Phenylobacterium zucineum HLK1: one gene and its partner. The protein of the gene in region 1 interacts with the protein of each later gene in a pairwise test. Links are inferred from orthologs where the notes say so. Each region holds a gene or a part of one and is shown in the gene's direction. Other genes may lie near its edges. The genes, in order: PHZ_RS09460 and PHZ_RS01170.

Region 1 (14,605 bases):
GCGCCTCGTCCGCACCTGGACCCACCTGGAGCGCCAGCGCGGCGGCTTCGGCGTCATGGGCGGCCCGGGCGAAACCCAGATCGAGACCGACCGGCGGCTCCTGGCCGAGAAGATCGGCAAGCTGAAGCGCGAGCTGGTGGAGGTGCGCCGCACCCGAACCCTGCAGCGCTCGGCCCGCCGTCGCGTGCCGTACCCGACGGTGGCGCTGGTGGGCTACACCAACGCCGGCAAGTCCACGCTGTTCAACCGCCTGACCCAGGCCGAGGTGCTGGCGCAGGACATGCTGTTCGCCACCCTCGATCCGACGCTGCGGATGCTGAAGCTGCCCGACGGGCGCCCGGCGATCCTGTCGGATACCGTGGGCTTCATCTCGGACCTGCCGCACGAGCTGGTCGAGGCGTTCCGCGCCACGCTGGAGGAGGTGCGCGAGGCCGACGTCGTGCTGCACGTGCGCGACATCGCCAGCGAGGAGACCGAGGCGCAGGCGCAGGACGTGCGGACGGTGCTCCAGCGCCTGGGCGTCGACATGGACGAGCGGCGCATCCTGGAGGTCTGGAACAAGGTCGACCTGCTGCCGGCCGACGAACGCCAGGACGCGGCCGGCGACGCCCGCCGGGCCCATCCGCCGGCCATCCTGGTCTCGGCGGTCACGGGCGAGGGCTGCGACGACCTCCTGAGGGCCGTCGGCGCGCTGGTGGACGAAGCGCCGCCGGTGGACGTCTATGCGCCGGCCGGGGAGGGCGCGGCGATCGCCTGGCTCTACCGGCACGGCCGGGTGGTCGAACGGGTGGAGGGCAAGGACGGCAGCGTGCGCCTGGCGGTCAGCCTCTCGCCCCAGGCGCTGGGCCAGTTCGAACAGCTGTTCCCGCACGCCGAGGTGCGCGGGGCGGGCTGACGCCCGCCTGCACCGAATCTCCACAGTCCGCGCCGGTCGGCCTGCACCGGCGCCGCTCAAAGCTGCGGGCCATGGACGAGCTCTTCTCCCCCGCGCCCGGCGGATGCCGTTTCTCCCTCAGCGCCGCCGGCGAGGCTTGGTCCTGGCGGCTGACCACGCCGGATGGCGACAGCCTGGGCGGACTCGCCCCCGACCCCAAGACCGCCCGGCGGTCAGCCGCCTTCGCCGCCTATGCGGTGGCCGCGCTGGAGCGGACGCGCCGCCGGCGCTTCTAGGTCAGGGTGACGTAGAGTTCGCTCTCGATCACCCATTGGCCGGTGACCTTGCGCCAGACGGCCAGATAGGTCCCGGACATCTCGGGCTGGCCCTTCCAGTCGGCGCGCCAGCGGCCCTGTTCGGCGGCGCGCTGTCCCGCGGCGTCCAGCTCCACGGACGCCGTCTCGCGCACATAGGTGACGAAGGCGGGATCGGCGAACTGGCCGGAGAAGGCGTCCACGACCGCGTCGGCGCCCACGATCAGCCCGCCGTCGCCGACGATCAGCTTCACGTCGGGCGCGAAGAACGGACGAAGCCGCGCCGCCTCGTGGGCGGCGATCAGCTTGTTGGTCAGCCGCCGCCGGGCGCGGATCGCGTCCTCCGGCGCCGTCATCAGGCGGGCTGGGCCGCCAGGCGCTTGTCGAGATAGGCGCCCACGCGCTGCTCGACGTCGGGCAGGTTCTCCATCCAGAAGTGGCTGGCGCCCTCGACCACCTCGTAGTCGATCACGATGCCCTTCTGGGTCCGGAGCTTGGAGACCACGCGCTCGACCTCGACCGGCGGCACCACGCTGTCTGCGCCGCCATGCAGGATCAAGCCCGAGGCGGGGCAGGGGGCCAGGAACGAGAAATCGTAGGCGTTGGTCGGCGGCGAGACCGAGATGAAGCCGTCGGTCTCGGGCCGGCGCATCAGGAGCTGCATGCCGATCCAGGCGCCGAAGGAATAGCCCGCCACCCAGCACTGGGACGCGGCCGGATTGGTCGCCTGCAGCCAGTCGAGCGCGGTCGCCGCGTCAGCCAGCTCGCCGATGCCGCCGTCGAACTCGCCCTGGCTGCGCCCCACTCCCCGGAAGTTGAACCGCAGCACCGAGAAGCCGCGCTTCATGAAGATGTGGAAGAGCTGCACCGCCACGGGGTTGTTCATCTGGCCGCCCGCCTTCGGGTGGGGGTGCAGGATGAGGGCGACAGGCGCGCTCTCGCTCTTGCCTTGCGTGTAACGGCCTTCGATCCGCCCGGCTGCGCCGGTCAGAACCACCTCTGGCATCTAGACCCCTCTTATCGGCCTGGAATACTTGACTGCTGCGCTAGGTCTTCCTAAGTCCGGGCCATCCGATGCGGCCGGTTCCCCAAGAGCCCTGCGCGAGGCGCCGGCTTGTAGCACAGGCCGCTTCGGATGCGCGGGAAAACTGCATCGGGCGAAGGAGCCATGCGACTCTCCACCAAAGGCCGCTACGCCGTGATGGCCATGGCAGACCTCGCGCGGCGCGAGGGCGAGGCCGCCCGCGCCGTGGCGCTCGCTGACATCGCCGCGCGGCAGGAGATTTCCCTCTCTTACCTCGAACAGCTCTTCGCGCGGCTGCGCCGCAAGGGCTTGGTGAAGAGCGCCCGCGGCCCCGGCGGCGGCTATCGCCTGGCCCGCACCGCCGAGCAGACCAGCATCGCCGAGATCGTCCATGCGGTGGACGAGCCGCTGCGCGCCACCCGCTGCGCCAACGCCGGCAAGGGCTGCATGACCCGCGGCGAGCGCTGCCTCACCCACGACCTCTGGGCCGATCTCGGCCAGCAGATCGAGCATTACCTGGCCTCGGTCACCCTCGCCGACGTGATCGGCGGTCGCCTCGGAGCCCGCGCCGCCGCATGAGTTCGTCCATCTACCTCGACTACAACGCCACCGCCCCGGTGCGCCCGCAGGCGGCGGCCGCTGTGGCCCGCGCCCTGGAGGTCGGAGGCAATCCGTCGTCGGTCCACGCCGCCGGCCGGGCGGCGCGCGCCATCATGGAATCGGCCCGCGAGAGCATCGCCAGGCTGATCGGCGCGCCAGCGCCCGACGTGGTCTTCACCAGCGGCGGCGCCGAAGCCAACAACCTGTGCCTCGACAGCGCCGTGGCCGCGGGCTCGCGGCGCCTCATCGTCTCGGCCATCGAGCACGCCACCGTCACCGAGACGGCCAAGGCCTCGCCGGCCGAGGTGGAATACCTGCCGGTGGGCCGGGACGGCGTCGCCGACCTCGGCTGGCTGCGCGAGCGGCTGGCGGGCTGGGACGCTGCCGACGGGCGGCCGTTCGTGGCGCTGATGCTGGCCAACAACGAGACCGGAGTGATCCAGCCCATCGCCGAGGCGGCCGAGATCGTCCACGCCGCCGGGGGCTGGCTGCACGTCGACGCCATCCAGGCGATCGGCAAGATCCCAGTAGATTTCCAGGCGCTGGGGGCCGACACCCTGACCTTCTCGGGCCACAAGCTGGGCGCGCCGCAGGGCGTGGGCGGCCTGGCCTACGGAGCCGGGGCGACCCTGGTCCGTCGCCAGCACGGCGGCGGGCACGAACGGGGTCGGCGGGCCGGGACCGAGAACGTGCCGGGGATCGCGGGCCTGGGCGCCGCCGCCGAGGCGATCCTGACCGCCAACGCCGACTGGTCGCGTCACGCCGCCTGGCGCGACGCCGCCGCCGAGCGGCTGAAGTCGGTCGGGGCCGTGGTCATGGGCGAGGGCGCTCCGCGCACGCCCAACACCCTGTGCGTGGCCACGCCCGGCTGGACGTCGGACTTGCAGCTGATCGCCCTCGATCTGGCCGGGGTGATGGTGAGCGCAGGCTCGGCCTGCTCGTCGGGCAAGGTGAAGGCGAGCCATGTGCTCGTCGCCATGGACCAGGGCGACCTCGCGTCCTGCGCCATTCGCGTCAGCGGCGGCTGGAACACCACGGAGGCCGACTGGAACAGGTTCGCCGACGTGTGGTTCGAGGCCTATCAGCGGTTCGCCGCGCGCCGGAAGGAGGTCGCCTGATGGCCGCCGTCAAGCAGACCGTCGAGCAGGTCCAGAGTCTCGAGAAGTACAAGCACGGCTTCATCACCGAGATCGACCAGGAGTTCGCGCCCAAGGGCCTGAACGAAGACATCGTCCGCTTCATCTCGGCCAAGAAGGACGAGCCGGAGTGGATGCTGGAATGGCGGCTGGAGGCCTTCCGCCGCTGGCAGGCGCTGGAGGAGCCGGCGTGGGCGAAGGTCAGCTTCCCGCGTATCGACTACCAGGACGCCCACTACTACGCCGCGCCGAAGCAGAAGGCCGGGCCGAAGAGCCTCGACGAGGTCGATCCCGAGCTGCTCGAGACCTACAAGAAGCTGGGCATCCCGCTGAGGGAGCAGGAGGTCCTGGCGGGGGTCGAGGGCGCGCCGCGCTACGCTGTGGACGCGGTGTTCGACAGCGTCTCGGTCGTGACCACGTTCAAGAAGGAGCTGGCCGCCGCGGGCGTCATCTTCTGCTCGATGAGCGAGGCGATCCGCGACCATGGCGACCTGGTGCGCCGCTACCTGGGCTCCGTGGTGCCGGTCAGCGACAACTACTTCGCCTGCCTGAACTCGGCGGTCTTCTCGGACGGCAGCTTCGTCTACGTGCCGCCGGGCGTGCGCTGCCCGATGGAGCTGTCCACCTATTTCCGGATCAACGCCGAGAACTCGGGCCAGTTCGAGCGGACGCTGATCATCGCCGACGCCGGATCCTACGTCTCGTACCTGGAGGGCTGCACGGCCCCCATGCGCGACGAGAACCAGCTGCACGCCGCCGTGGTCGAGCTGGTCGCCATGGACGACGCCGAGATCAAGTACTCCACCGTCCAGAACTGGTATCCGGGCGATCCCGAGACCGGGAAGGGCGGCATCTACAACTTCGTGACCAAGCGGGCCGACTGCCGCGGCGACCGCTCGAAGGTGTCGTGGACCCAGGTCGAGACCGGCTCGTCCATCACCTGGAAGTACCCCTCCTGCGTGCTGCGCGGGAACGGGAGCGTCGGCGAGTTCTACTCGATCGCCATCACCAACGGCCGCCAACAGGCCGACACCGGCACCAAGATGATCCACCTGGGCGCGAACACGCGCTCGCGGATCATCTCGAAGGGCATCAGCGCCGGGAAGAGCAGCAACACCTACCGCGGGCTCGTCTCGGCGCACCCGAAGGCCAAGGGCGCGCGCAACTTCACCCAGTGCGACAGCCTGCTCATCGGCAAGCGCTGCGCGGCCCACACGGTGCCCTACATCGAGGCGCGCAACGGCCAGGCGGTGTTCGAGCACGAGGCGACCACCACGCGCCTCTCCGAGGACCAGCTCTTCTACGCCATGCAGCGCGGCCTTTCCCAGGAGGAGGCGGTGCAGCTGCTCGTGAACGGCTTCGTCAGGGACGTGCTGCAGGAGCTCCCGATGGAGTTCGCCGTCGAGGCCCAGAAGCTGGTGGCCATTTCGCTGGAAGGAAGTGTCGGCTGATGTTGTCCGTGAAGAACCTGCACGCCGCGGTCGAGGACAAGGAGATCCTCAAGGGCCTCTCGCTCGAGGTGCCCGCCGGCGAGGTGCACGCCATCATGGGGCCGAACGGGGCCGGCAAGTCGACGCTGTCCTACGTGCTGACGGGCCGCGAGGGCTACGAGGTCACCGCCGGGTCGGCGACGCTGGACGGCGAGGACCTGCTGGCGCTGGAGCCCAACGAGCGCGCCGCCAAGGGCGTGTTCCTGTCGTTCCAGTACCCGCTGGAGATCCCCGGCGTGCCGGCGCTGACCTTCATCCGCACGGCGCTGAACGCCCAGCGCAAGGCCCGCGGCGAGGACGAGATCAGCGCGCCCGAGTTCCTGAAGCTGGCCAGGACCAAGGCCGCCGAGCTGAAGATCGACTTCGACATGATGAAGCGAGCGCTCAACGTCGGCTTCTCCGGTGGTGAGAAGAAGCGGATGGAAATCCTTCAAATGGCGATGCTTTCGCCGCGTTTCCTCATCCTGGACGAGACCGACTCCGGCCTCGACATCGACGCACTGCGCATCGTCGCCGACGGGGTGAACGCGATGCGCGGCCCGGACCGTGCGATGCTGGTGATCACCCACTACCAGCGCCTCCTGGACTACATCAAACCCGACCGCGTGCACGTGCTCTCGGCCGGCCGGATCGTCGCCTCGGGCGGCCCTGAGCTGGCGCTGGAGCTGGAGCGCGAGGGCTACGACAAGTACGCGAGGGCCGCTTGAGCGTCGCCCTCGCCATACGCGCCCGCGACGCCTCGGCGCTTCCCGGGAAGCGCGACGAGGACTGGCGCTGGACCGACCTGCGCGGCCTGATCCGCCAGGTGCCCGATCCGTCGGCACCCTACGCCGGGGAGCCGCCTCCGGGCCCGTTCGACGCGATCGAGGCGGATGCGGTCCACATCCTGGCCAACGGCGGCCGGGCCGAGATCGACGTGCCGGCCGGCCAGCTCCGGACCGTGCGGCTGCGGATCGCCGCCCAGGGCGCCGGCGCCCACGCCTCCCAGGTGGAGGTGCGGGTGGGCGAGGGCGCGACCCTGCGCCTGCTGGAGAGCCACGACAGCGACGACGCCTCGCTGGCCCACACCGCGTTCGACTTCCACCTCGCCGCCGGAGCCTCGGTCGAGCGGATCGTCGTCGCGGACGACCACCCCGAGGCGGTCAACGTGACCCAGGCCGAGGTGCGGATCACGTCCGGCGGACAGTTCGCCCAGAACGTCTTCACGACCGGCGCCCGCCGCCAGCGCCTGGAGACCGGCGTGCATCACCCAGGGCAGAAAGCGATCGTCCGCCTCGACGGCGTCTACCTTCTGGAGGGCAAGGCGCACGCCGACCTGACGACGATCGTCACCCATGCCGGCCGCGACGGCCGCACCGAGCAGCTGACCAAGGGCGTCGTGCGCGACCAGGCGCGCGGCGTCTTCCAGGGCCGCATCGTGGTCGCCGAGGGCGCCGACGGCACCGACGCGCGCATGGGCCACCACGCGCTCATCGTCTCGGACCGGGCCGAGGTGGACGCCAAGCCCGAGCTCGAGATCTACGCCGACGACGTCTCCTGCGCCCACGGCAATACGGTAGGGGCCCTGGACGAGGACGCGCTGTTCTACGCCCGCCAGCGGGGCATCCCCGAGGCGGAGGCCCGGGCCATGCTGACGGAGGCCTTTGTGGGCGAGGTGGTCGACCGGGTGGCGTTTGCGCCCGCCCGCGATGTCGCCGCCGCGTGGGTCGCCGCGCGTCTGAGGGGCGCCTGATGGCCTTCGACGCCGAACAGGTCCGCGCCGAGTTCCCGATCCTGCAGCGGCAGGTGCATGGCAAGCCGCTGGTCTATCTCGATAGCGCCGCCTCGGCCCAGAAGCCTCGGGCGGTGATCGAGGCCATGACGCGGGCGATGGAGCACTCCTACGCCAACGTCCACCGCGGCCTGCACACCCTGGCCAACGAGACGACCGACGCCTATGAGGCCGCCCGGCGCAAGGCGGCCGCGTTCATCGGCGCCGCCGAGGGCGAGATCGTCTTCACCAAGGGCGGCACCGAGGCGGTGAACCTGGTGGCCTCGGGCCTGGCCGCGCGGCTGCAGCCGGGCGACGAGATCGTGCTCTCCGAGATGGAGCACCACGCCAACATCGTCCCCTGGCACTTCCTGCGCGACCGCTGCGGCGCGGTGCTGAAGTGGGTCCCGGTGCTGGACGACGGCTCGCTCGACCTCGCGGCCTACCAGGGCCTGCTGGGCCCCCGGACCCGGGTGGTTGCGCTCTCCCACATGTCCAATGTGCTGGGGACCATCAACCCGGCCAAGGACCTGGCGCGCATGGCGCACGAGGCCGGCGCCCTGGTGCTGTTCGACGGCTGCCAGGCCATCGTCCACAAGCCGGTGGACGTGAAGGACATCGACGCCGACTTCTACGTCTTCTCGGGCCACAAGCTGTACGGCCCCACGGGCATCGGCGTCCTCTACGGCAAGGCCGAGCTCCTGGCGCAGCTTCCGCCCTACCAGGGCGGCGGCGAGATGATCGGCACGGTCACGCTGGACGAGATCACCTACGCCGACCCGCCGCACCGCTTCGAAGCCGGCACGCCGCCGATCCTGGAGGCCATCGGCCTGGGCGCGGCGATCGACTGGCTCTCGGCCCAGGACCGGATCGCCATCGCCGAGCACGAGCACCGCCTGTACCAGCGGGTCCGCGAACGCCTGGCCGGCGCCAACTGGCTGAAGGTGATCGGCGAGGCGCCGGGGAAGGGCGCCGTCCTCTCGTTCACCATGGAGGGCGCGCACGCCCACGACGTGGCCCAGATCCTCGATCGCTACGGGGTGGCGGTGCGGGCCGGGACCCACTGCGCCGAGCCGCTCATGCGGCGTTTCGGGGTGACGTCGAGCGCCCGGGCCTCCTTCGCCCTATATAACACCGAGGCCGAGGCGGACGCGTTCGTCGACGCCCTCACCAAGACGCAAGCCTTCTTCGCCTAGAGTACGGACATGGATGACGGCGCTTCCATCGAAACCACGGCCACGACGCCGCTCTCCCAGGCGGAGCTCGACCGGCTGACGGACCAGCTGATCGAGAAGCTGAAGACGGTCTATGACCCTGAGATCCCGGTCGACATCTACGAGCTGGGGCTCATCTACAAGGTCGACGTCTCGGACGACAAGGACGTGGCCATCGACATGACCCTGACGGCGCCGGGCTGCCCCGTGGCGGGCGAGATGCCGGGGTGGGTCGAGGACGCGGTCATGGAGATCGACGACATCAAGTCGTGCAAGGTCGAGCTGGTGTTCGATCCGCCGTGGGACCCCTCGCGCATGTCGGACGAGGCCAAGCTGCAGCTGAACATGTTCTGATGGCGAACCTCGAAGTCACCCCCCAGCCGCGCCAGCGGCGTCCGCGTCCCAAGGTGGTCACGCTCACCGAGCGGGCGGCCGAGCGCGTGCGCGAAATCATGGGTAAGGCGGATAAGCCCTACGCCGGCCTGCGCGTGGGCGTGAAGAACGGCGGCTGCGCCGGCCAGGAATACGTCCTCGAATACGCAGAGACAGCCGATCCGATGGACGAGGTGGTCGAGGACAAGGGCGTGACCATCCTGGTCGAGCCCAAGGCCGTCCTGTTCCTGATCGGTTCCGAGATCGACTACGAAGTCAGCAAGCTCTCGGCCAAGTTCGTGTTCCACAATCCCAACGAGACCGACGCCTGCGGCTGCGGCGAGAGCGTGACCATCCAGCCGGCCAAGCTGGATTAGCGTTCCGTATCGGCGTTATGCTCCCGTCACGACGACGGGGAAGCGATCATGACCGACGACGCCGAACTCCGCCGCCTGGCCGTGCGCCGGGCGGACATGAAGCTGGGCTTCCGCACGCACCTGATGGCCTACGCCATCGTCAACGCGGGCCTGGCGCTCATCAACATCCTCACATCGCCCGGCGACTGGTGGGTCCAGTGGCCGATGTTCGGCTGGGGCCTGGGCCTCGTCGCGCACGGGGCCGTCGTCTATTTCGACGGCGAGGGCGTGCGCGACCGGATGATCGAGGCCGAGCTGGAGAAGCTGCGCCAGAAGCGCTAGCTCAGCGCCCCTTGAACGCCGTGGGCCGCTTCTGGATGAACGCCATGACGCCCTCGCGCGCGTCCTCGGTGCGGCCGGCGTCGCCCTGCGCATAGGCCTCGGCCTCGAGCTGCAGGTGCCAGGGGGCGTCCAGCGCATCCCAGACGAGGTTGCGGGTCATGCCCAGCGAGGCCGGCCCGGTCGCCAGCGCCTTGGCGTACTCCATCGCCGCCGCCATCACCTCGGCGTCCGGAACGCACTTGTTGATCAGGCCCCATTCGGCGGCGGTCTTGGCCGGCAGCTTCTCGCCCAGCAGCATCAGCTCCATGGCGCGGGCCTTGCCCACGAGGCGCGGCAGCAGCCAGGTGGCGCCGCCGTCGGGAACCAGGCCGATCCGCCGGAACGCCAGCAGGAAGTAGGCGCTCTCTCCCGCCACCGCGAGATCGCAGGCCAGCGCCAGAGAGACGCCGACGCCGGCGGCCACGCCGTTCACCGCCGCCACGACCGGCTTGGGCGACCGGCGGAGCTGGGTGACGAAGGGATTGTAGACTTTCAGCAGCGCCTGGTTCGGGCCCTTGCCGGAATCCGACACGCGGTTTGGGCCGCCCGACAGGTTCGCACCCGAGCAGAAGCCGCGGCCTTCGCCCGTGATCACGATGGCGCGGACGGCGTCGTCGTCGACCATCGCCTGGAAGGCGCCGACCAGGTCGCCCATCAGCTCCATGCCGGCGGCGTTCAGCGTCGAAGGGTCGGAGAGGGTGATCACCCCCACGCCGTCCTGGACCTCGGTCTTCACCTTGCTGGCCGCTTGAGCGCCGTCCATCGCTTCCTCCCTCGCGTTCGGGCCGATTGAACGGAGGATACCCCGGCGTCAGCCAAGGGAAAACGCGCGGCGTCAGGCCGCCGCGGCGATCGGATCGGCGCAGGAGGTGCGGTTGCGGCCGCCGCGCTTGGAGGCGTAGAGGGCGCTGTCGGCGCGCTCGACGAGGCTGGCGGGGCTTTCCCCCGGCTTGCGCTCGGCGATGCCGGCCGAGATCGTGATCGCCCCGAGGTCCTCGTTGGTCGAGCGGCGCTTGAGGATGCGGGACGAGACCTCCTCGCGCACAGCCTCCAGGACCGCCAGCGAGTCCCGGGCGCTCTCGCCGGGGAAGATGATGGCGAACTCCTCGCCGCCGTAGCGCGCCGAAACCCGCGGGGCGGGGCTGCAGCGCTGGATCACGCTGGCTACGTAGCGGATCACCTGGTCGCCCGTCTGGTGGCCCCAGGTGTCGTTGAAGCTCTTGAAATGGTCGATGTCGATGACCGCCAGGGTCACCGGGCCGCCCTGTTCGCCCTGGTCGCAGGCCCGCTCCAGCGCCTCGTCGAAGGCCTTGCGGTTGGCCAGCCCCGAAAGGGCGTCGGTCATCGCGTCGCGGCGCACCTGCTCCAGGTGCTCGCGCAGGCGGCCGAGTTCGGCGGTCGTGTCCTGCAGCTGGCTTTCCAGCGCATGGTTCTCCTCCCGCACCTTGCGCGTGGCGACAGTCAGGGTCTCGACCATCGACTTGATCGCCTGGGCGTCCTCGCCGTCGAGCGACTCGCTGGCGCTGGCCAGCTGCTGGCCGTAGGCCTCGGAGGTCTCGCGGGCGGATTCGATGGCGCGCGAGACGCTGTCCAGTTCCTTCGACAGGGTCTGACCCGCCTCGAGGATCTCGCCGTTCAGCTTGGCCTTGGGCAGGAACTGGGCGGCCAGCTGCTCGCCCACCGCATCGGTGAACGGTTCGCCGGCCTCGATCAGATGGTCGATCTCGGTGGCCAGGGCGGAATCCTTGGCCGCGACGTAGTGCACCCAGAGCTCGAAGTTGAGCGCGGTCGGCCAGACCTGGTGCGCTTCCATGGCCTCGATCGCCTTGCGGGCCAGCGCGTAGGCCTTCGGGCCCCGGAGCGATGTTTCGACGTCGGAAGACATGGTCCGCCTTCAGTTCCCCGCCGATGAGCCTGGAGACGCATCATCGGCCGGCGGGAAGCCTAGGCCAGGACGGGCAAACGCCCGGTTAAGACGGGCGCGGCCGGATCGGAAGATCTCAATCCTTGGTCGAGCGCGGCGGCGGACGCTGCAGGAACGCCGGCACGTCGGAGCCGAAGCCCACGACCCGGTCGCCGTCGTCGCGGCCGCGGCGGCGGTCCTGGGCCTCCGCACGCTCGCGCTCGGGGCGCTCGCGTTGGGGCCGTTCACGTTCCGACCGTTCACGTTCAGGCCGTTCGCGCGCGGGACGTTCGGCCCGGGCGGGGCGGGACTCCTCGGCGGGGCGCTCGCGTGCGGGCCGGGGTGCGGGCTGGGGCTGGGCCGCCGGCTCTGCAGCCGGCGCGGGCGCCGCCTCGGCCTTCTCGCGCCTCGGCCGCGGTTCGCGGGCCTCGCGCGGCTTGCGCTTGCGCTCGCGGCCGCCGCGTTCGCGTCCCCGCCCAGGGCGGGGCTCGTCCTTGATGTTCGCCCAGTCGAGGTCGAGGCTGACCTCTTCGGGAGTCTTGCCGATCAGCTTCAGGACCTTGTCCAGGTTCTTGGAGTCGGCCGGCGTGACGATCATGAACGCCTCGCCCGTCCGGCCCGCGCGGCCGGTGCGGCCGATCCGGTGGACGTAGTCGTCGGCGTGGTGCGGCACGTCGAAGTTGAAGACGTGGCTGACGGCGGGAATGTCGAGCCCCCGGGCGGCCACGTCCGAGGCGCAGAGCAGCTTCAGCTCGCCGTTGCGGAAGCTCTCAAGCGTCCGCATGCGGGTGGCCTGGTCGAGGTCGCCGTGGATCGCCGCGGCGTCGAAGCCGTGCTTCTTCAGCGACTTGGCGACGATGTCGACTTCCGTCTTGCGGTTGCAGAAGACGATGCCGTTGTTGATCTCGGCGCGACCGATCAGCTCGCGCAGCGCGGTCCGCTTGGCCTTCGGATCGGCGCTGGGGATGCGGACGAGGTACTGGGTGATGGTCTCGGCCGTGGTGGCCGGGCGCGAGGCCTCGATCCGCACCGGATCGTTCAGGAACTGCTTGGTGAGGCGCGTGATCTCGGGCGGCATGGTGGCCGAGAAGAACAGCGTCTGCTTCTTGGCGGGGGTCAGCTTGAAGATGCGCTCGAGGTCCGGGATGAAGCCCATGTCGAGCATGCGGTCGGCTTCGTCGACCACCATGATCTGCACGCCGGTCATCAGCAGCTTGCCCCGCTCGAAGTGGTCGAGGAGGCGGCCGGGCGTGGCGATCAGCACGTCGACGCCGCGGTCCAGCTTCTGTTCCTGGTCCTTGAACGAGACGCCGCCGATCAGCAGCGCCCAGGTCAGCTTCTGACCCATGGCGTACTTCTCGAACGAGGCCGAGACCTGGTCCGCGAGCTCGCGGGTGGGGGCGATGACGAGGGCCCGCGGCATGCGCGCCTTGGCGCGGCCGGCGGCCAGCCGGTCGATCATCGGCAGGGTGAAAGCCGCCGTCTTGCCGGTGCCGGTCTGGGCGATGCCCAGGACGTCGCGGCCCTGCAGCGCCATGGGAATGGCTTCGGCTTGGATCGGCGTAGCGGTGGTGTAGCCCGTCTCGGCGACGGCCTTCAGGGTCGCGGGCGATAGCCCAAGATCGGAAAATTCGGTCATCAGTTACCGGTGGTGCGGCGCCGGCCGAGGAAGCAGCCAGGCGCAACGCTGCGGCGCAGGCGGACATCGCCGCGCGCGCGGAACATACGGTGCGACGGCTGCAAGTCAACGCGCGGACCGTCACAGTGGTTCATCGAACAGGCTTCAGCGTCCACGAGGAGCGGCCGTCGCCGGGGCTTCGCGCCGCGCCAGCCAGGCGTCGGCGAGCGCCAGGAAACCCGCCACCGGCACGACCTCGGCGCGGGCGGCCGGGTCCAGGCCCGCGGCCGTGATGAGCGGCTCGCCCCCCAGGGCCTTGAGGCTGGAGCGGAGCATCTTGCGGCGCTGACCGAAGGCGGCGGCGGTGACCTTCTGCAGGGCGTCCAGGCGCTCGGGCGAGGGGCGGGCGGCCCGCGGCTCGAGGCGGACCACGGCCGATTCCACCTTCGGCGGCGGGGTGAAGGCGCGGGCCGGGACGTCCATCACCGGCCGGGCGTCCGCGGTGGCCTGGGCGATCACCGCCAGCCGGCCGTAGGCGTCTTCGCCCGGCGCCGCCGTGATCCGGTCGGCGACCTCCTTCTGGAACATCAGGGTCAGCGACGCCGGCGTCCAGGGGCCGGTCAGCCACTTGATGAGCAGCGGCGTGCCGACGTTGTAGGGCAGGTTCGAGACGAGGTGCGCGGGCCGGCCGGCCGACAGCGCCGCCTCGTCGGCCGTCAACGCATCCCCGAAGACCAGGGTGAGATGCGGGGCGGCGTCGGCCACCTCCTGCAGCAGCGGCCGGAAGCGTTCGTCCTTCTCGACGGCGATGACCCGGGCGCCGGTCTCCAGCAGAGCGCGGGTCAGGCCGCCGGGGCCCGGGCCCACCTCGATCACCACGTCGCCGTCGCCCACCTGCGCCAGGCGCGCGATCTTGCGGGTGATGTTGAGATCGAGGAGGAAGTGCTGGCCGAACGCCTTCTTGGCCCACAGGCCGTGCGCCTCCAGCGCCTCGCGCAGGGTGGGCAGGGTCTCCAGGCTCATGCCGGGCGGCGACGAGCGATGTCGGCGGCGAGCCGGACCGCGGCGATCAGGCTGTCCGGCCGCGCGATCCCCCGGCCGGCGATGTCGAACGCCGTGCCGTGGTCGGGCGAGGTGCGAACGATCGGCAGGCCGAGCGTGACGTTCACCCCGCCCCAGAAGTCGAGCATCTTCACCGGGATCAGGGCCTGGTCGTGGTACATGCAGAGCGCCGCGTCGTACCGCTGGCGCATCTCGGCGGGGAACAGGCTGTCTGAGGGGTAGGGTCCGCGGACGTCGACGCCGGCGTCGTGGAGGGCCCGGACGGCCGGACCGATGATCTCGATCTCCTCGCGGCCGATGCCGCCGTCTTCCCCGGCGTGCGGATTGAGGCCGGCGACGGCCAGGCGGGGGGCGGCGATCCCGAAGTCGCGCGCCAGCGACTGGGCGGTGACGAGGCCGGTATGGACGATCCTCTCCACCGAAAGCGAGGCCGGGACCCTGGCCAGCGGCTCGTGGACCGTGACGAGAGCGACGCGCAGGTCGGCGGCGGTCAGCATCATCACCGGGCCGC
Region 2 (14,515 bases), 1.7 Mb from region 1 along the record:
GCGCTCCAGCATGACGGCTTCGAGCTCGGGCGAGACGTCGCGGCGGGCGTCCTGCAGCAGGTGCAGGAGATCCCAGGCCGGATGGGCCTTCAGGGCGTCCTGGAAATCGAGCAGGCCGACGCGCGCGGCTCCCGCGCGCTCGGGAAGCCAGAGCAGGTTCTGGGCGTGGAAGTCGCGGTGGGTGAAGACCGAGGCGCCGGCCTCGCCCCAGACCCAGACCGGCGCCCACAGGGCCTCCCATTCCGCCACCGCCTCGGGGCCGAACTCCGGCAGGCCGGCGAACCTCGGCCAGAACTCGAGGAAGGTGTCGGTGGCGACCTTGAGCGCCAGCGCGTCGTAGGTGAGCAGCGGCCACGCGCAGCCGTCGGCGCGCAGCACGTCCGGCGGCGGTTCGGCCTGCATGGCGACCTGCACATCGACGGCCGCCTCGTAGAGCGGCGCCTCGGCCTGCCCCTGGGCGATCAGGGTGGCGAACAGGCCATCGCCGAGGTCCTCCAGCACCGCGAGGCCGGCCTCGACGTCGTGGGCCAGGATCTGCGGCGCCGAGAGACCGCGCTCGCGCAGGAAGGCGGCGGTGGTGACGAAGGCGGCCACCGAGCCAGCCGCCAGGCGCGCGGCCGCGTTGTAGCCGAGCGCCCGGCGCTCCTCCGGCGTGGCCCTGGGCGGGCAGACCACGCTCTCCAGCGCCGGCGGCTGGTCCATGAAGATGAACGTCCGGCCGTCGGGGGCGAACAGGCGCTCGTAGCTGCGCGTCGAGGCGTCGCCGCCCAGCGGCTGGCGGCGCGCCTGGCCGAAGCCGGCGGCGCGCAGGAACCCGGCCTTCAGGGCCTCGCGGTCCGAGATGTCAGGCGCGGAACTCAAGCCCTCGTCCTTCCCAGGCGCCATGCGGTGTGAGCCGCACGCGCCTGCCGTCTGCGTCGTCTTCCGAGAGCGCGATCTCTACATCGAGTCGGTCGGGCGGGAGGCGGCCCTCCAGCCGCTCGGGCCATTCGACCACCGCCGCGCCCTCGTCCAGCGCCTCGTCCAGACCGATCTCATAGGCCTCGTCCGGGTTCGAGAGGCGATAGAGGTCGAAGTGGGCGACCTTCAGTCGCGGGCCCTCGTAGAACTGCACCAGGGTGAAGGTGGGCGAGGGGACGTCCTCGGCCGGCGTCGTCAGCGCCCGCACCAGGGCCCGGGCCAGGGTGGACTTGCCGGCCCCCAGCGGCCCGGAGAGGCAGACCGCCTCGCCCGGCTTCAGCCCGGCCGCGATCGCCGCGCCCAGCCGCGCCGTGGCCGCCTCGTCGTCGAGGCGGAACTCGCCCTCGGCCGCGAGGATCATGCGAAGGCCCGGTCCGGATCGGCGGGAAGGATCCCCTCGACGTGCGCCTTGAGCGCCAGCGTCGCCTCGGCGGGATCCCCGGCCAGGCGTTCGGGCGCGACGGGATGGCCGACCGTCAGGTCGAAGCGGCGCCCGCGCTTGTTCAGCAGCTCGTGGAAGAGGGTGATGTCGCGCAGCTCCTGCGAGAGCCCGTGGAAGAAGTGGAACAGCGTCGACCAGGGGCCCGCCACGTGGACCGGCACGACGGGCGCCTCGTACTTCCGGGCCAGCGAGACCGCCGACGGCGCCCAGGGCGGATCGGCGAGCCCCCCGTCGGGCTGCCGGCGCGCCAGCCGGCCGGCTGGGAAGATCACCAGGCACCGCTCGGCCTCCATCGCCTCGCGGGTCAGCTGCAGGGTCAGGCGCGTGCGCTCGCGGGTGCGCTTGCCCTCGACCCATTCCACGGGGATCAGCACCTCCTCGAAGCCGGGGCAGACCCGGTGGGCGTCGGCGTTGGCGTAGAAGCAGATGTCGGGGCGCAGGGCCTTCAGCGCGTCGTAGACGGCCACGCCGTCGGCGATGCCGGTGGGGTGGTTGCAGACCACGATCGCCCGGCCCTGCGCGGGCACGCGGTCGAGTCCGCTGGCCGCCACCTGCACCGACAGCAGCTCGGAGACGTGCTCCAGGGCCGCGCGGCCGGGGAGCGGGGCGATCGCGTCGGCCATCCGCCGCGCCTTGCCGTAGTCCAGCAGGGCGTAGAGCAGCGGGCGCAGCACGGGCCAGGCGGCCGAGCCCGACAGCTTCGGCGCGCGCTCGGCGATCAGGGCGTCCACGATGTGGTCGGCGCCCCTCGGGCGCGCCAGGGCCGGGGCGTGGCTCAACGCGGTCATGGGCGGAACATGCGCCGCCGTCCCGCTCGCGGGCAAGCGCCGGGCGGCGCCTCCCGCAACGGAAGCTAGGCGCTCCGGGGCGTTGGGCGTAGAACGCCGGCCATGCGAGACATCACCCATTTCATCGACGGCGCGCCCGTTGCAGGCCAGTCCGGCCGCTTCGGCGACGTGTTCAACCCCAACACCGGCGAGGTGCAGGCCCGCGTCGCCCTGGCGACCGAGGCCGAGCTCGACAAGGCGGTCCAGTCGGCGCTGCGGGCGCAGCAGACCTGGGCCCTGGTCAATCCGCAGCGGCGCGCCCGGGTCATGTTCGAGTTCAAGCGGCTGGTGGAAGCCCGCATGGACGAGCTGGCCGAGATCCTGTCGTCCGAGCACGGCAAGGTGATCGCCGACTCCAAGGGCGACATCCAGCGCGGCCTGGAGGTCATCGAGTTCGCCTGCGGCATCCCGCACGTGCTGAAGGGCGAGTACACCGAGGGCGCGGGCCCCGGGATCGACGTCTATTCGATGCGCCAGCCGCTGGGCGTCTGCGCGGGGATCACCCCGTTCAACTTCCCGGCCATGATCCCGATGTGGATGTTCGGCATCGCCATCGCGACGGGCAACAGCTTCATCCTGAAGCCGTCGGAGAAGGATCCGACGGTGCCGGTGCGCCTGGCCGAGCTGATGATGGAGGCCGGCGCGCCCGCGGGCGTGCTGAACGTCGTGCACGGCGACAAGGTCGCGGTGGACGCCATCCTCGACCACGCCGACATCAAGGCGGTGAGCTTCGTGGGCTCGTCCGACATCGCCCACTACGTCTACAGCCGCGGCACGGCTGCGGGTAAGCGGGTCCAGGCCATGGGCGGGGCCAAGAACCACGGCATCATCCTGCCCGACGCCGACCTGGAGCAGGCGACCAAGGACCTGATCGGCGCCGCCTACGGCTCGGCCGGCGAGCGCTGCATGGCCCTGCCGGTGGTCGTGCCGGTGGGCAGGAAGACCGCCGACGAGCTGCGCGAGCGCGTGCTGGCCGAGATCGACACCCTGAAGGTCGGCCTATCGACCGACCCCGCCGCGCAGTACGGCCCGGTGGTGTCGGAGGCCCACAAGAAGCGGGTCAGCGACTACATCCAGATGGGCGCGGACGAAGGCGCCGAGCTGGTCGTCGACGGCCGCGGCTTCAGCCTGCAGGGCTATGAGAAGGGCTACTTCATCGGCCCCAGCCTGTTCGACCAGGTGAAGCCTTCGATGAAGACCTACCAGGAAGAGATCTTCGGGCCCGTCCTGCAGATCGTGCGGGCCGAGAGCTTCGAGGAGGCCCTGCGCCTGCCGTCAGAGCACCAGTACGGCAACGGCGTGGCGATCTTCACCCGCAACGGCCGGGCCGCGCGCGAGTTCGCCTCCCGCGTCAACGTCGGCATGGTCGGGATCAACGTGCCGATCCCGGTGCCGGTGGCCTACCACACCTTCGGCGGCTGGAAGCGCAGCGCCTTCGGCGACACCAACCAGCACGGCATGGAAGGGGTGAAGTTCTACACCAAGGTGAAGACGATCACCGCCCGCTGGCCGGAAGGCGCCGTCGAGGACAGCGCCTTCGTCATCCCGACGATGAAGTAGCGCCCAGCAGCGTCGGCTCCCCCTCGGGGGAGCTGTCGCGAAGCGAACGAGGGGGCTTCGTCCGCGCGGTTCGGCGGCGGAAGCCCCCTCAAACCCATTTCGGGCCGCCTCCCCCGAAGGGGAGGACGCCGTCCCTACGTCCGGCGGCTGACGATGTCCTTGTTGTGGGCGCGGGTCTTGGCGCCCTGGCCGCGCTCCAGCTCGGTGCGGCCGGGACGGTTGTTGTTGGTGGACGAGAACACCGTCCCCTCGTCGGCCGGGTCGCCCCAGTCCTGCTGGGGATTGTCCTCCTGGCCCAGCTTGTGGACGTCGACATTGGCGGGCGTGCCGGCCCCCAGGTCGCCGCGCACGTCGCCCATGCCCGCCTCGTCGCGGCCCAGGTCGGGGTCGAGGCCCCAGCCGTCCCGCCGCTGGCCCTCGGCTCCAGCCTCTTCACCCGCGGCCGCGATGTCGCTGTCGCCGAACTCGGCCTGGCTTGGCCGGTCGGCGTTGGTGGCGCCGTCGAGGTCGCCCTCAAAGCTGCGCTGCTCGGGATTGGTGGCGGTCTGGAACCTGTTCGGGTCGCGCTGCTCGTCCATCTCGCGCGCGCCCAGGCCGCCGCCCTGCATGCGGGCCCGATTCGCCTCGGCCTGGCTGGGGCTGAAGTTGCGGTCGTCTTGGTCGGCCATGGTCGGGGCTCCTTCTTGCTTCCCTTCCTGAACCCCGTGGCGAAGCGGCCGTTCCTTGCGCCGGCCGTCGCCGGCCGCTAGGCGAGGACCCGATGCCGTCCGCGCTGCAAGCCGCCTACGACGCCCGCCTCGCCGAAGGCGTGATCCGCCCGGACCCGGCCCAGGCCGCCGCCCTGGCCGCCCTCGTCCGCCTGGAGGGGGAGCTGGCGGACGCCCAGCCCGCCTCGGGGCTCAAGGCCCTGTTCCGCAAGCGCGCGCCCGAGAGCCGGCGGGGGGTCTACCTCGTGGGGCCCGTGGGCCGGGGAAAGTCCATGCTGATGGACCTCTTCTTCGAGACCGCCCCGGTCGAGAAGCGGCGGCGCACGCACTTCCACGTCTTCATGGGCGAGGTCCACCGGCTGATCGACGCCTGGCGCAAGGGCGATCCCGCCGCCCGCAAGGCGCGCTTCGGCCAGTCGAAGGGGGACGATCCGATCCCGCCCGTGGCCGACGTGGTCGCCGAGCGGGCGAGCCTGCTCTGCTTCGACGAGTTCCAGGTCACCGACATCGCCGACGCCATGATCCTGGGCCGGCTGTTCGAGGCGCTGTTCGATCGCGGCGTGACCCTGGTGGCCACCTCGAACCGGCTGCCCGACCAGCTCTACAAGGACGGCATCAACCGCCAGCTCTTCCTGCCGTTCATCGAGCTCCTGAAGTCCAAGGTGGAGGTGGTCTCGGTGGCGGGGCCGCACGACTACCGGCTGGACCGGCTGCGGGCCGCGGGCGTCTGGTTCTCGCCCATCGACCCGGACAACGAGCGGTCCTTCGACCGGCTGTGGCGCGAGATGCTGGGGCCCGAGGACGAGGACGAGCTGGGTGAGACGCTGGAGGTGCTGGGCCGGCGGATCACCTTCCCGAACGCCTCGGGCGGGCTGCTGCGGGCCTCGTTCGGCAGTCTCTGCTCGGTGGCCCTGGGCCCCAACGACTACCTAGCGCTCGCCGAGCGCTTCCACACCGTCTTCCTGGAGGGCGTGCCGAGGCTCACCCCCGCCCGGCGCGAGGAGGCCCGCCGCTTCGTGATCCTGATCGACGCCCTCTACGAGGCGAAGACCAAGCTGATCGTGCTGGCCGAGGCCGAGCCCGTGAAGTTGTATCCCGAGGGGGACGGCGCCTTCGAATTCGAGCGCACGGCCTCGCGCCTGCAGGAGATGCGATCGGCCGACTGGCTGAAGGACAGCGCCTGACGCAGGTGTTCGCCCTGCGCCCTTCTGTCGCGGCGGCGGGCCCTTACGTTTTCGTGAGTAATTGCGGGCTGCGACGATTTGACGGCCTGCGATCACGTCTTCGCGTACAGCTATAGAAAGCAGCGTTATTCGCTCTATCTCTAATTCAAGGACCGCGGGATCTACTCGCGGCATGATGTCGGGGAGCGGGCGAGTGTTCGATACGGCCGTCGAGTTCATCCAGGCCACGGTGCAGCTGGAGCAGCCGACCGCCTCGGGCCAGCGCACCGTCGGGACCGGGTTCCTGATCTCGTCGGTGGACGCCTCGGGCGCGCCGCGGACCGTGCTCGTCACCGCCCATCACGTGCTCGACGGCATGGCCGCGCCGATCGCCGCCATCGGCTACCGCACCGCCGCCCACGACGGCGGCTGGACCTACAGCCCCGCGCCGCTACGCATCCGCGACGACGCCGGCGAGCCGCTGTGGACCCGCCACCCCGCGCAGGACGTGGCGGCCCTGGTCGTCGAGGCGCCGCCCGAGTTCGCCAAGGCGGCGATCCCGGCGGGCTACCTGGCCGCGGAGGGGGCGCTGGAGCGGCAGGGTTTCGGCCCCGGCGATGAGCTGATCGTCCTGGGCTTCCCCCGCGGCCTGGCGGCGAACAACGCCGGCTTCCCCATCCTCCGCTCGGGGCGCATCGCCTCCTATCCCCTGACCTCCAAGGCCTCGCCGACCTTCCTCCTCGACTTCTCGGTCTTCCCCGGGAACTCCGGCGGGCCGGTCTTCGCCCCGGGCGGGACGGGAACGGCGCGGATCAAGGCCTCCGGCGCGCCGCGGCCGGTGGTGGCGGGCCTGCTGACCCAGCAGGTCGAGTTCAACAGCGAGCGTCTGGAGATCGGCGTCGTCACCCACGCCCGCTACATCGTCGAGACGCTCAGGCTGATGCAGCACGGGATCGCGCCCGCCGTGGAGGCGCCGGCGCCCGAGGTCGCGGGCGCCACGCCGGTGGTCGAGACCCCCGAGCGGCGCTCGCCGGTGGGGCGGGCGATCGAGGCGCTCGGCCGCCTGTTCGACCGCGCCGTCTTCGCCCTGCGCGACGCCGGGGCGGGCCTGATCGCGCGACTGTCGGGCGGCGCGCCGGCGCAGGCCTGAACCTCCGCGCCTCGGGCGTTCGTCAGGCGCTCTTCAGGGCCGCCACCAGCTCGCGCGCGTAGGGGCGCAGCTCGTCTTCGGCCCGGACGACGATGCGCAGTTCGCGCAGGGCCCAGTCGTCGGCCAGGGCCACGACGCCCAGCGACATGGTCCGCGCGGCCCGCGCGGCGGTGGTCTCGGGCACCACGCCGACGCCCACGCCGCACTCCACCAGCCGGCAGACGGCGTCGAAGCTGCGCAGCTGCACCCGCAGCTTGAGCGGGCGGCCCTCGCGGACGGCCTTGGCGGTGAGGAACCGCTGCAGCGAGCTGGACCGCTCAAGGCCCACGAAGTCGAAGTCCAGCACCTCGGCGAAGCCCACGCTCTTGCGCGCCGCGAGCGGGTGATCCTTCGCCGTCACCACCACGAACCGGTCCGAGCGGAAGGGATAGGTCTGCAGCCGGCCGACCTCGACCGTGCCGGCGACGATGCCGATGTCGCCGACGCCCTCGGCGATCAGGCCGACGATCTCGTCCGACAGGCGCTCCTCCAGGTCGACGCTGACGTGCGGATGGTCGGCCAGGAACCCCGACAGGGTCTCGGGCAGGAATTCGGTGAGCGCGTTGGTGTTGGCCAGCACCTTCACCTCGCCCGAGAGGCCGCCGGCGTAGGCGGACAGATCCTCGCGCATCCGCGCCTGCTGGGCCAGCATGGCGCGGGCGTGCTTCAGCAGCATCCGCCCGGCGGGGGTGGGGCTGACGCCCTGGCGCGAGCGCGAGAGCAGGGGCGCGCCGAGCGCGGCCTCCATGTTGCGGATCCGGGTCGAGGCGGCGGCCAGCGCCAGCGCGCTCCGCTCGGCGCCGGCGGTGATGGACCCTGCGTCAACCACCTCGCAGAACAGCCTCAGGTCGGTGAAATCGAACCGCATCCTTCGCACCTCGCGAAGGAAAGCTACAGGAAAGACGGATTGTGCAGAAGCCCGCCATGGGAAAACTTCGGCGGTCGCGAAGGATGCGAGGCTGCGCCCGCCTTTCGTTGACACCCGACGAGGCAGGCCTACAACCGGACCGGCTTCGGACGCTGGGTTTCGGAGAGTGGGACGGACGGCACGATGGCTGAGGTAACGAGGGTGGTTCGCGAGCGGCCGACGTCGCCGCATACGACGATCTGGCGGTGGCACCTGACCATGGCCACCTCGATCCTGCACCGGATCACCGGGGTGGCGCTCTACGGCGGCGCGCTGATCGCGGCGGCCTGGGCGCTGTCGCTGGCCGGCGGGCCCGAGACCTACGCCGCCTTCAAGGGCGTGATGGGCTCGTTCCTCGGCAAGCTCGCGCTGTTCGGCCTGACGCTGGCGGGCTTCTACCACCTGGGGAACGGCGTCCGGCACCTGACCTGGGACCTGGGGCACGGCTTCGACCTGAAGAGCGCCAACGCCTCGGCGGTGGGCGTCATCGCCTTCGCCGTCGCCGCCACCCTGGCGGTGTGGGTGATCGCCGGCATGACGGGAGCCCTCTGATGTCCAGCTTCCGCACCCCTCTTTCGCGGGCCAAGGGCCTGGGCTCGGCCAAGCACGGCGTCGGCCACTGGATCGGCGAGCGCGTCAGCGCCGCGGCCCTGATCCCGCTGACCCTGTGGGCCGTCTACGCCGTCATCCGCCTGGCGGCGCTGGACTACTACGGCGCGGTCGCCTGGATCTCGACGCCGCTGAACATGACGCTGATGGTCCTGACGCTGGCGTTCAGCTTCTGGCACATGCACGCCGGCCTGCGGGTGGTCGTCGAGGACTACATCCACAAGACCCTGAGCAAGGCCGCGCTCCTGCTCCTCAACTTCTTCGTCTGCGGACTGGCCGGCGCGCTCGCCGTCTTCTCCGTGCTGAAGGTCGCGCTGGGAGGCGCGTGAGACACCCCATGGCCGCTTACGAATTCATCGACCACAAGTTCGACGTCGTCGTCGTCGGCGCCGGCGGCTCGGGCCTGCGGGCCGCGCTCGGCTGCGCCCAGGCGGGCCTGAAGACCGCCTGCATCACCAAGGTGTTCCCGACCCGCTCGCACACGGTCGCCGCCCAGGGCGGGATCTCCGCTTCGCTGGGCAACATGGGCGAGGACGACTGGCGCTGGCACATGTACGACACCGTCAAGGGGTCGGACTGGCTTGGCGACCAGGACGCCATCGAATACCTCTGCCGCAACGCGCCGGCGGCGGTGTACGAGCTCGAGCACTGGGGCGTCCCGTTCAGCCGCACGGCCGACGGCAAGATCTACCAGCGCGCCTTCGGCGGCATGACCCGCAACTTCGGCGAGGCCCCGATCCAGCGCACCTGCGCGGCGGCCGACCGGACCGGCCACGCCATGCTGCACACCATGTACGGCCAGTCGCTGGCCCACGACACCGAGTTCTTCATCGAGTTCTTCGCCCTCGACCTGATCATGGACGAGGGCGTCTGCCGGGGCGTCACCGCCTGGAAGCTGGACGACGGCACCCTGCACCGGTTCCAGGCCCAGATGGTCATCCTGGCCACCGGCGGCTACGGCCGGGCCTACTTCTCCTGCACCAGCGCCCACACCTGCACCGGCGACGGCGGCGGCATGGCGCTGCGCGCCGGCCTGCCGCTGCAGGACATGGAGTTCGTCCAGTTTCACCCCACGGGGATCTACGGCGCCGGCTGCCTGATCACCGAAGGCGCGAGAGGCGAGGGCGGCTACCTGACCAACTCCGAGGGCGAGCGGTTCATGGAGCGCTATGCGCCGACCGTGAAGGACCTCGCGCCGCGGGACATGGTCAGCCGGGCCATGACCATCGAGATCCGCGAGGGCCGCGGCGTCGGTCCGAACAAGGACCACATCTTCCTGCACCTGGATCACCTGGATCCGAAGATCCTGGCCGAACGTCTTCCGGGGATCTCGGAAAGCGCCAAGATCTTCGCAGGCGTCGACGTGACCAAGGAGCCGATCCCGGTCCTGCCGACCGTCCACTACAACATGGGCGGCATCCCGACGAACTTCTACTCGGAGGTGGTGACCAAGGCCGGCAAGAATCCGGACCAGGTGGTGCCGGGGCTGATGGCGGTGGGCGAGGCGGCCTGCGTCTCGGTGCACGGCGCCAACCGGCTCGGCTCGAACAGCCTGATCGACCTCGTGGTGTTCGGCCGCTCGGCGGCCCTTCGCGCGGCCGACGTCCTGACCCCGGGCGCCAGCCAGCCCGAGCTGAAGGACCACATGACCGACGGCCACCTGGCCCGGTTCGACCGCTTCCGCCACGCGGCGGGCGAGGTTCCGACCGCCGAGCTGCGGCTCGAGATGCAGCGGGCCATGCAGGAGGACGCCGCCGTCTTCCGCACCGGCGAGAGCCTGACGTCGGGCGTCAAGCGCCTGCAGGCGGTGCACGACAAGCGCAAGCACATCCGCGTCACCGACCGCAGCATGATCTGGAACTCGGACCTCATGGAGACCCTGGAGTTCGACAACCTGGTCGGCCAGGCGGCGGTGACGGTGAACGGGGCGGCCAACCGCACCGAGAGCCGCGGCGCCCACGCCCGCGAGGATTTCCCCGACCGCGACGACAAGAAGTGGATGAAGCACACCCTGGCCTGGTTCGACGACAAGACCGGGAAGGTGAAGCTGGACGACCGTCCGGTGCACAACTTCACCATGTCCAACGACATCGCCTACATCCCGCCGAAGGCGCGGGTGTACTAAGGCCAGCCCCAGGAAGACCCGCCCGATGGCCGAGATCCGCCTGCCCAAGAACTCCCGCGTCACCCAGGGCCGCCACCACCCGGCGCCCGCCGGCGCGGCCCGCACCAAGACCTTCAAGGTCTACCGCTACGACCCGGACGACGCGGCCAACCCGCGCTGGGACACCTACGAGGTGGACGTGGACGCCTGCGGCCCGATGGTCCTGGACGTCCTGATCCATATCAAGAACACCATGGACCCGACGCTGACCTTCCGGCGCTCGTGCCGGGAGGGCGTCTGCGGCTCGTGCGCCATGAACATCGGCGGCCGCAACACGCTCGCCTGCACCCACGGCTGGGAGGAGGTCCCCGGCCAGGCCGTGCAGATCAGCCCGCTGCCGCACATGCCGGTGGTCAAGGACCTGGTCCCGGACCTGACCCTGTTCTACGCCCAGTACGCCTCGATCGAGCCCTGGCTGCACACCAAGACCCCCGAGCCGCAGACCGAGTGGGCGCAGAGCCCCGAGGACCGCGAGAAGCTGGACGGCCTCTACGAGTGCATCCTGTGCGCCTGCTGCTCCACGAGCTGCCCCAGCTACTGGTGGAACCAGGAGAAGTACCTGGGGCCTGCCGCCCTGCTGCACGCCTACCGATGGATCATCGACTCGCGCGACGAGGCCACCGGCGAGCGCCTGGACGAGCTGGAGGATCCCTTCAAGCTCTACCGCTGCCACACCATCATGAACTGCGCCCAGGTCTGTCCTAAGGGTCTCAACCCAGCCAAGGCCATCGGGGAAATCAAGAAGCTGCTGGTGGACCGGGTCGTCTGACGCCCGGGGCCGCCGGGTTCCGGCGGGGAAAAGTTGACGGGGCCGTCACTTTTGGGCATCGAGGTTCCATGAGCGACGCTACGGCGCATGTGGTGATCCTGGGCGCGGGCCATGCCGGCGGCACGGCCGCCGCGCTGCTGCGCCAGTACGGCCACGAGGGCCCCATCACCCTGGTGGGCGAGGAGCCGATCCCGCCCTACCAGCGCCCGCCGCTCTCCAAGGCCTGGCTGAAGGGCGAGGCCGACGCCGACTCCCTGGCCCTCAAGCCCCTGGAGTTCTACGCCGAGCACGGAATCGACTTCCGCCCGGGCGTGAAGGCGGTGCAGCTCAAGCGCAGCGACCGCACCGTCGTCCTCTCCGACGGCTCGACCCTCGCCTACGACGTCCTGATCATCGCCACCGGCGCCCGGCCCATCGCCCTGCCGATCCCCGGCGCCGACCTGGCCGGCGTCATGTTCCTGCGCACCGCCGCCGACGCCGAACAGCTCAAGGCCGCCGTCGGACCGGGCAAGCGCCTGGCCGTGGTGGGCGGCGGCTACATCGGGCTGGAGGTCGCCGCCTCGGGCAGGGCCCTGGGCGCCGAGGTCACCGTGCTGGAGCGCGAGCCGCGCCTGCTGGCCCGGGTCGCCTGCCCCGAGCTCTCCACCTTCTTCCGCGAATACCACGAGAAGCACGGCGTCACGTTCGAGCTGGGCTGCAGCGTCACCGGCTTCGAGGGCGAGGCCGGCCGCGTCACCGGCGTCACCCTGGCCGACGGCCGCACGATCGCCTGCGACGCCGCGGTGGTCGGCGTGGGCGCGGCCCCCAACGACGAGATCGCCGCCGACGCGGGCCTCGAGACCGCCCGCGGCGTGGTGGTCGACCTCGACGCGCGGACCTCGGACCCGGCCGTCTTCGCCATCGGCGACGTCGCCCACCGGCCGATGCCGATCTACGACCGGATGTTCCGGATGGAGAGCGTGCCCAACGCCCTGGAGCAGGCCAAGCAGGCCGCCGCCGCCATCACCGGCCGCCCCCGCCCGCCGGGCGAGTGCCCCTGGCAGTGGTCGGACCAGTACGACCTGAAGCTGCAGATCGCCGGCTACCCCTTCGACGCCGACCAGATCGTGGTGCGGGGCGACCCGGCCACGGCGAAGTTCGCCGTCTTCCACCTGAAGGGGAGCCAGGTGCAGGCCGTCGAGGCGATCAACGCCCCGCCCGAATTCATGATGGGCAAGCAGCTCATCGCGAACCGCAAGCCGGTGGACCCCGCAAGGCTTGCCGACCCCACGATTTCCATGAAAGAGGTCGCCGCTTAAGCGAGCGGCTCACGAGGAGCGCCATGGCCAAGATCACCTACATCGAGCACGACGGCACCGAACACGTCATCGACGTGAAGCCCGGGCTCTCGGTCATGGAAGGCGCGGTGAAGAACAACATCCCGGGCATCGACGCCGACTGCGGCGGCGCCTGCGCCTGCGCCACCTGCCACGTCTATGTGGACGAGGCGTTCCTGGCCAAGACGGGCACGCGCTCGGCCATGGAGGAGTCGATGCTCGACTTCGCCGAGGGCGTCGAGGAGAACAGCCGCCTGTCGTGCCAGATCAAGGTCACCGACGACCTGGACGGCCTCGTCGTCCGCATGCCCGAGAGCCAGCACTAGGGAAGACGCGGCAGGCCCCGCTTGGGTCCCCCGGATCAGCCTTCGGCTGACCGTGGGATGACGAAGGGGGGTGCGGCCCCCCAACAGCTCGTCATCCTCCGGTCGCCCGGCAGGGCGATCCGGGGGACCCATGCTGCGCGGGCGGCCCCGCCGGGCCCCGCTGCGCGGGGCTCAAGACGCGGAAGACGAGGCAGGCCCCGCTTGGGTCCCCCGGACCAGCCTTCGGCTGACCGTGGGATGACGAAGGGGGGCGCGCTTATCGACGCTCGGGCGTGCGCTGCGGGCGTCGCTGCGCCACCATCGGGTGCAGGAGGCCGCCGTGGTAGGCGACGAGCCCGCACATCCGGTCCGCCGCGCCCGACAGCACGGCGTCATAGGCCACGTCGCCCTCGCGGGATCCCACGATCATCCGGACGTTCCGGCCGGTGACCGTCAGGCTTCGCACGATGACGGGCGCCGTGCGCACGGGGGTCAGCGTTCCGGCGTAGCGCCCGTCCAGCCGGCCGAGGGTCAGGAGGCCGAAGCTCGGGACGCCGCCCACGTCCATGTAGAAGTCCCACAGCCCGGACAGATCCGGTTCGCCGGCCGCGCCTGAAGGCTCCTGGGCGCACGTCGTCTTCAGGACCGTGGCGTCCTGGGCATGGGCGGCGAGAGGGAGGGCGGCCGCGAGCATGACGGCGCAGGCGAAAAGTCGGTGACGCATCGGATCTCCGGGAGAGCTGGCTAGGGGCTCCCCTCTCGAACAGCTCGCCGCCCGCGGACAACCGCCCGATCCGCCAATGTCATTCGCGCGCCCGGAATTTTCGGCGACGCCACAGGCGGCCCTCTGGGGGGAACGCCCTCAGGCGCTGCCCGGCCCCAGGCCCGCGCGGACCGCCGCGAGATAGGTCCTGCCGACCGGGACGGTCAGGCCCCCCGTCAGCTCGATCAGCGTCCGGTCGCCCTCGCGGCGCAATCCGCGGACCTCCCGGCGCGCGACCCACCAGCGCCGGTGCGCCTGAAGGCCGAGCTGCGGCGGCAGGATCTGCATGGCTTCGCTGAGCTGCATGGAGATGAGGGTCGACCCCCGCCGGGTGTGGACCATCAGGTAGTGGTCCTGGGCCTCGAGGGCCAACAGGTCCCGCCCCAGCCGCTCGGGCACGCGCGCGAAGAACCGGTCGGCGGCCCCGTCCTCCGCCGGCGGCGCCGGCCTGCGGGGCGCCAGAGACGGCCACAAGGCAAGCGCGGCGATGACCAGCTGGACCGACGCGACCGAGAGATAGAGCGACGCCAGGCGTCCCGGCGGGGTCGAGCGCGCGAACACGACCTCGAGCGCCCAGGCCGTGACGAACATCATCGGCACGGTCGAGACCGCCCCCAGGACGATGACGGCGGCGACGGTCGGCAGGCGGGCGAACGCCGCCGCCGGGCGCAGGATCTGCAGGGTGGCGAGCGCCAGCCCGTAGCCCGCCGCCACCAGGGCGAACCAGAAGGCGTAGCGCTCCGGGGGCGCGAGCGACTGGAACGAGCCGAACGGCCCGGCGAACCCCAGGAACACGCCCAGCGCGATCGCCCCGCCGAGGCTGGCGAAGCGCGG

Evidence for each region.
Region 2: the proteins of PHZ_RS09460 (region 1) and PHZ_RS01170 interact in binary tests that used the Escherichia coli proteins (3 or more experiments, as listed by UniProt). The link is inferred for Phenylobacterium zucineum HLK1 from one-to-one orthologs.

The regions. Positions count from the first base shown.
Region 1 is NC_011144.1:1,918,032-1,932,636, reverse strand. The notes cover bases 7,686-10,453. They hold PHZ_RS09460 (HesB/IscA family protein), read left to right. Parts: upstream 7,686-8,755; coding sequence 8,756-9,151; downstream 9,152-10,453. Other genes in these bases: PHZ_RS09445 (GGDEF domain-containing protein), read right to left, coding at 10,347-10,453; PHZ_RS09450 (enoyl-CoA hydratase/isomerase), read right to left, coding at 9,474-10,274; PHZ_RS09455 (2TM domain-containing protein), read left to right, coding at 9,200-9,472; PHZ_RS09465 (SUF system Fe-S cluster assembly protein), read left to right, coding at 8,394-8,756; PHZ_RS09470 (cysteine desulfurase), read left to right, coding at 7,686-8,384. In the rest of the region: GTPase HflX, read left to right, coding at 1-895; PHZ_RS09510 (hypothetical protein), read left to right, coding at 967-1,170; PHZ_RS09505 (YybH family protein), read right to left, coding at 1,167-1,544; PHZ_RS09500 (alpha/beta hydrolase), read right to left, coding at 1,544-2,194; PHZ_RS09495 (Rrf2 family transcriptional regulator), read left to right, coding at 2,357-2,791; PHZ_RS09490 (cysteine desulfurase family protein), read left to right, coding at 2,788-3,930; Fe-S cluster assembly protein SufB, read left to right, coding at 3,930-5,399; Fe-S cluster assembly ATPase SufC, read left to right, coding at 5,399-6,145; Fe-S cluster assembly protein SufD, read left to right, coding at 6,142-7,170; more of PHZ_RS09470, read left to right, coding at 7,170-7,685; more of PHZ_RS09445, read right to left, coding at 10,454-11,396; PHZ_RS09440 (DEAD/DEAH box helicase), read right to left, coding at 11,512-13,053; 16S rRNA (adenine(1518)-N(6)/adenine(1519)-N(6))-dimethyltransferase RsmA, read right to left, coding at 13,198-14,055; 4-hydroxythreonine-4-phosphate dehydrogenase PdxA, read right to left, coding at 14,052-14,605. UniProt on the Escherichia coli protein: Is able to transfer iron-sulfur clusters to apo-ferredoxin. Multiple cycles of [2Fe2S] cluster formation and transfer are observed, suggesting that IscA acts catalytically.
Region 2 is NC_011144.1:200,379-214,893, forward strand. What follows is about bases 11,601-14,278. They hold PHZ_RS01170 (2Fe-2S iron-sulfur cluster-binding protein), read left to right. Parts: upstream 11,601-12,618; coding sequence 12,619-12,939; downstream 12,940-14,278. Other genes in these bases: PHZ_RS01165 (NAD(P)/FAD-dependent oxidoreductase), read left to right, coding at 11,601-12,595; PHZ_RS01175 (hypothetical protein), read right to left, coding at 13,196-13,642; PHZ_RS21400 (LytTR family DNA-binding domain-containing protein), read right to left, coding at 13,781-14,278. Outside these bases: N-acetylmuramate/N-acetylglucosamine kinase AmgK, read right to left, coding at 1-861; tRNA (adenosine(37)-N6)-threonylcarbamoyltransferase complex ATPase subunit type 1 TsaE, read right to left, coding at 845-1,321; PHZ_RS01115 (GNAT family N-acetyltransferase), read right to left, coding at 1,318-2,190; PHZ_RS01120 (CoA-acylating methylmalonate-semialdehyde dehydrogenase), read left to right, coding at 2,293-3,789; PHZ_RS01125 (hypothetical protein), read right to left, coding at 3,924-4,457; cell division protein ZapE, read left to right, coding at 4,550-5,680; PHZ_RS01135 (trypsin-like serine peptidase), read left to right, coding at 5,874-6,809; PHZ_RS01140 (LysR substrate-binding domain-containing protein), read right to left, coding at 6,832-7,716; sdhC (succinate dehydrogenase, cytochrome b556 subunit), read left to right, coding at 7,900-8,307; sdhD (succinate dehydrogenase, hydrophobic membrane anchor protein), read left to right, coding at 8,307-8,693; sdhA (succinate dehydrogenase flavoprotein subunit), read left to right, coding at 8,702-10,489; PHZ_RS01160 (succinate dehydrogenase iron-sulfur subunit), read left to right, coding at 10,515-11,297; more of PHZ_RS01165, read left to right, coding at 11,366-11,600; more of PHZ_RS21400, read right to left, coding at 14,279-14,515. UniProt on the Escherichia coli protein: Ferredoxin are iron-sulfur proteins that transfer electrons in a wide variety of metabolic reactions. Although the function of this ferredoxin is unknown it is probable that it has a role as a cellular electron transfer protein.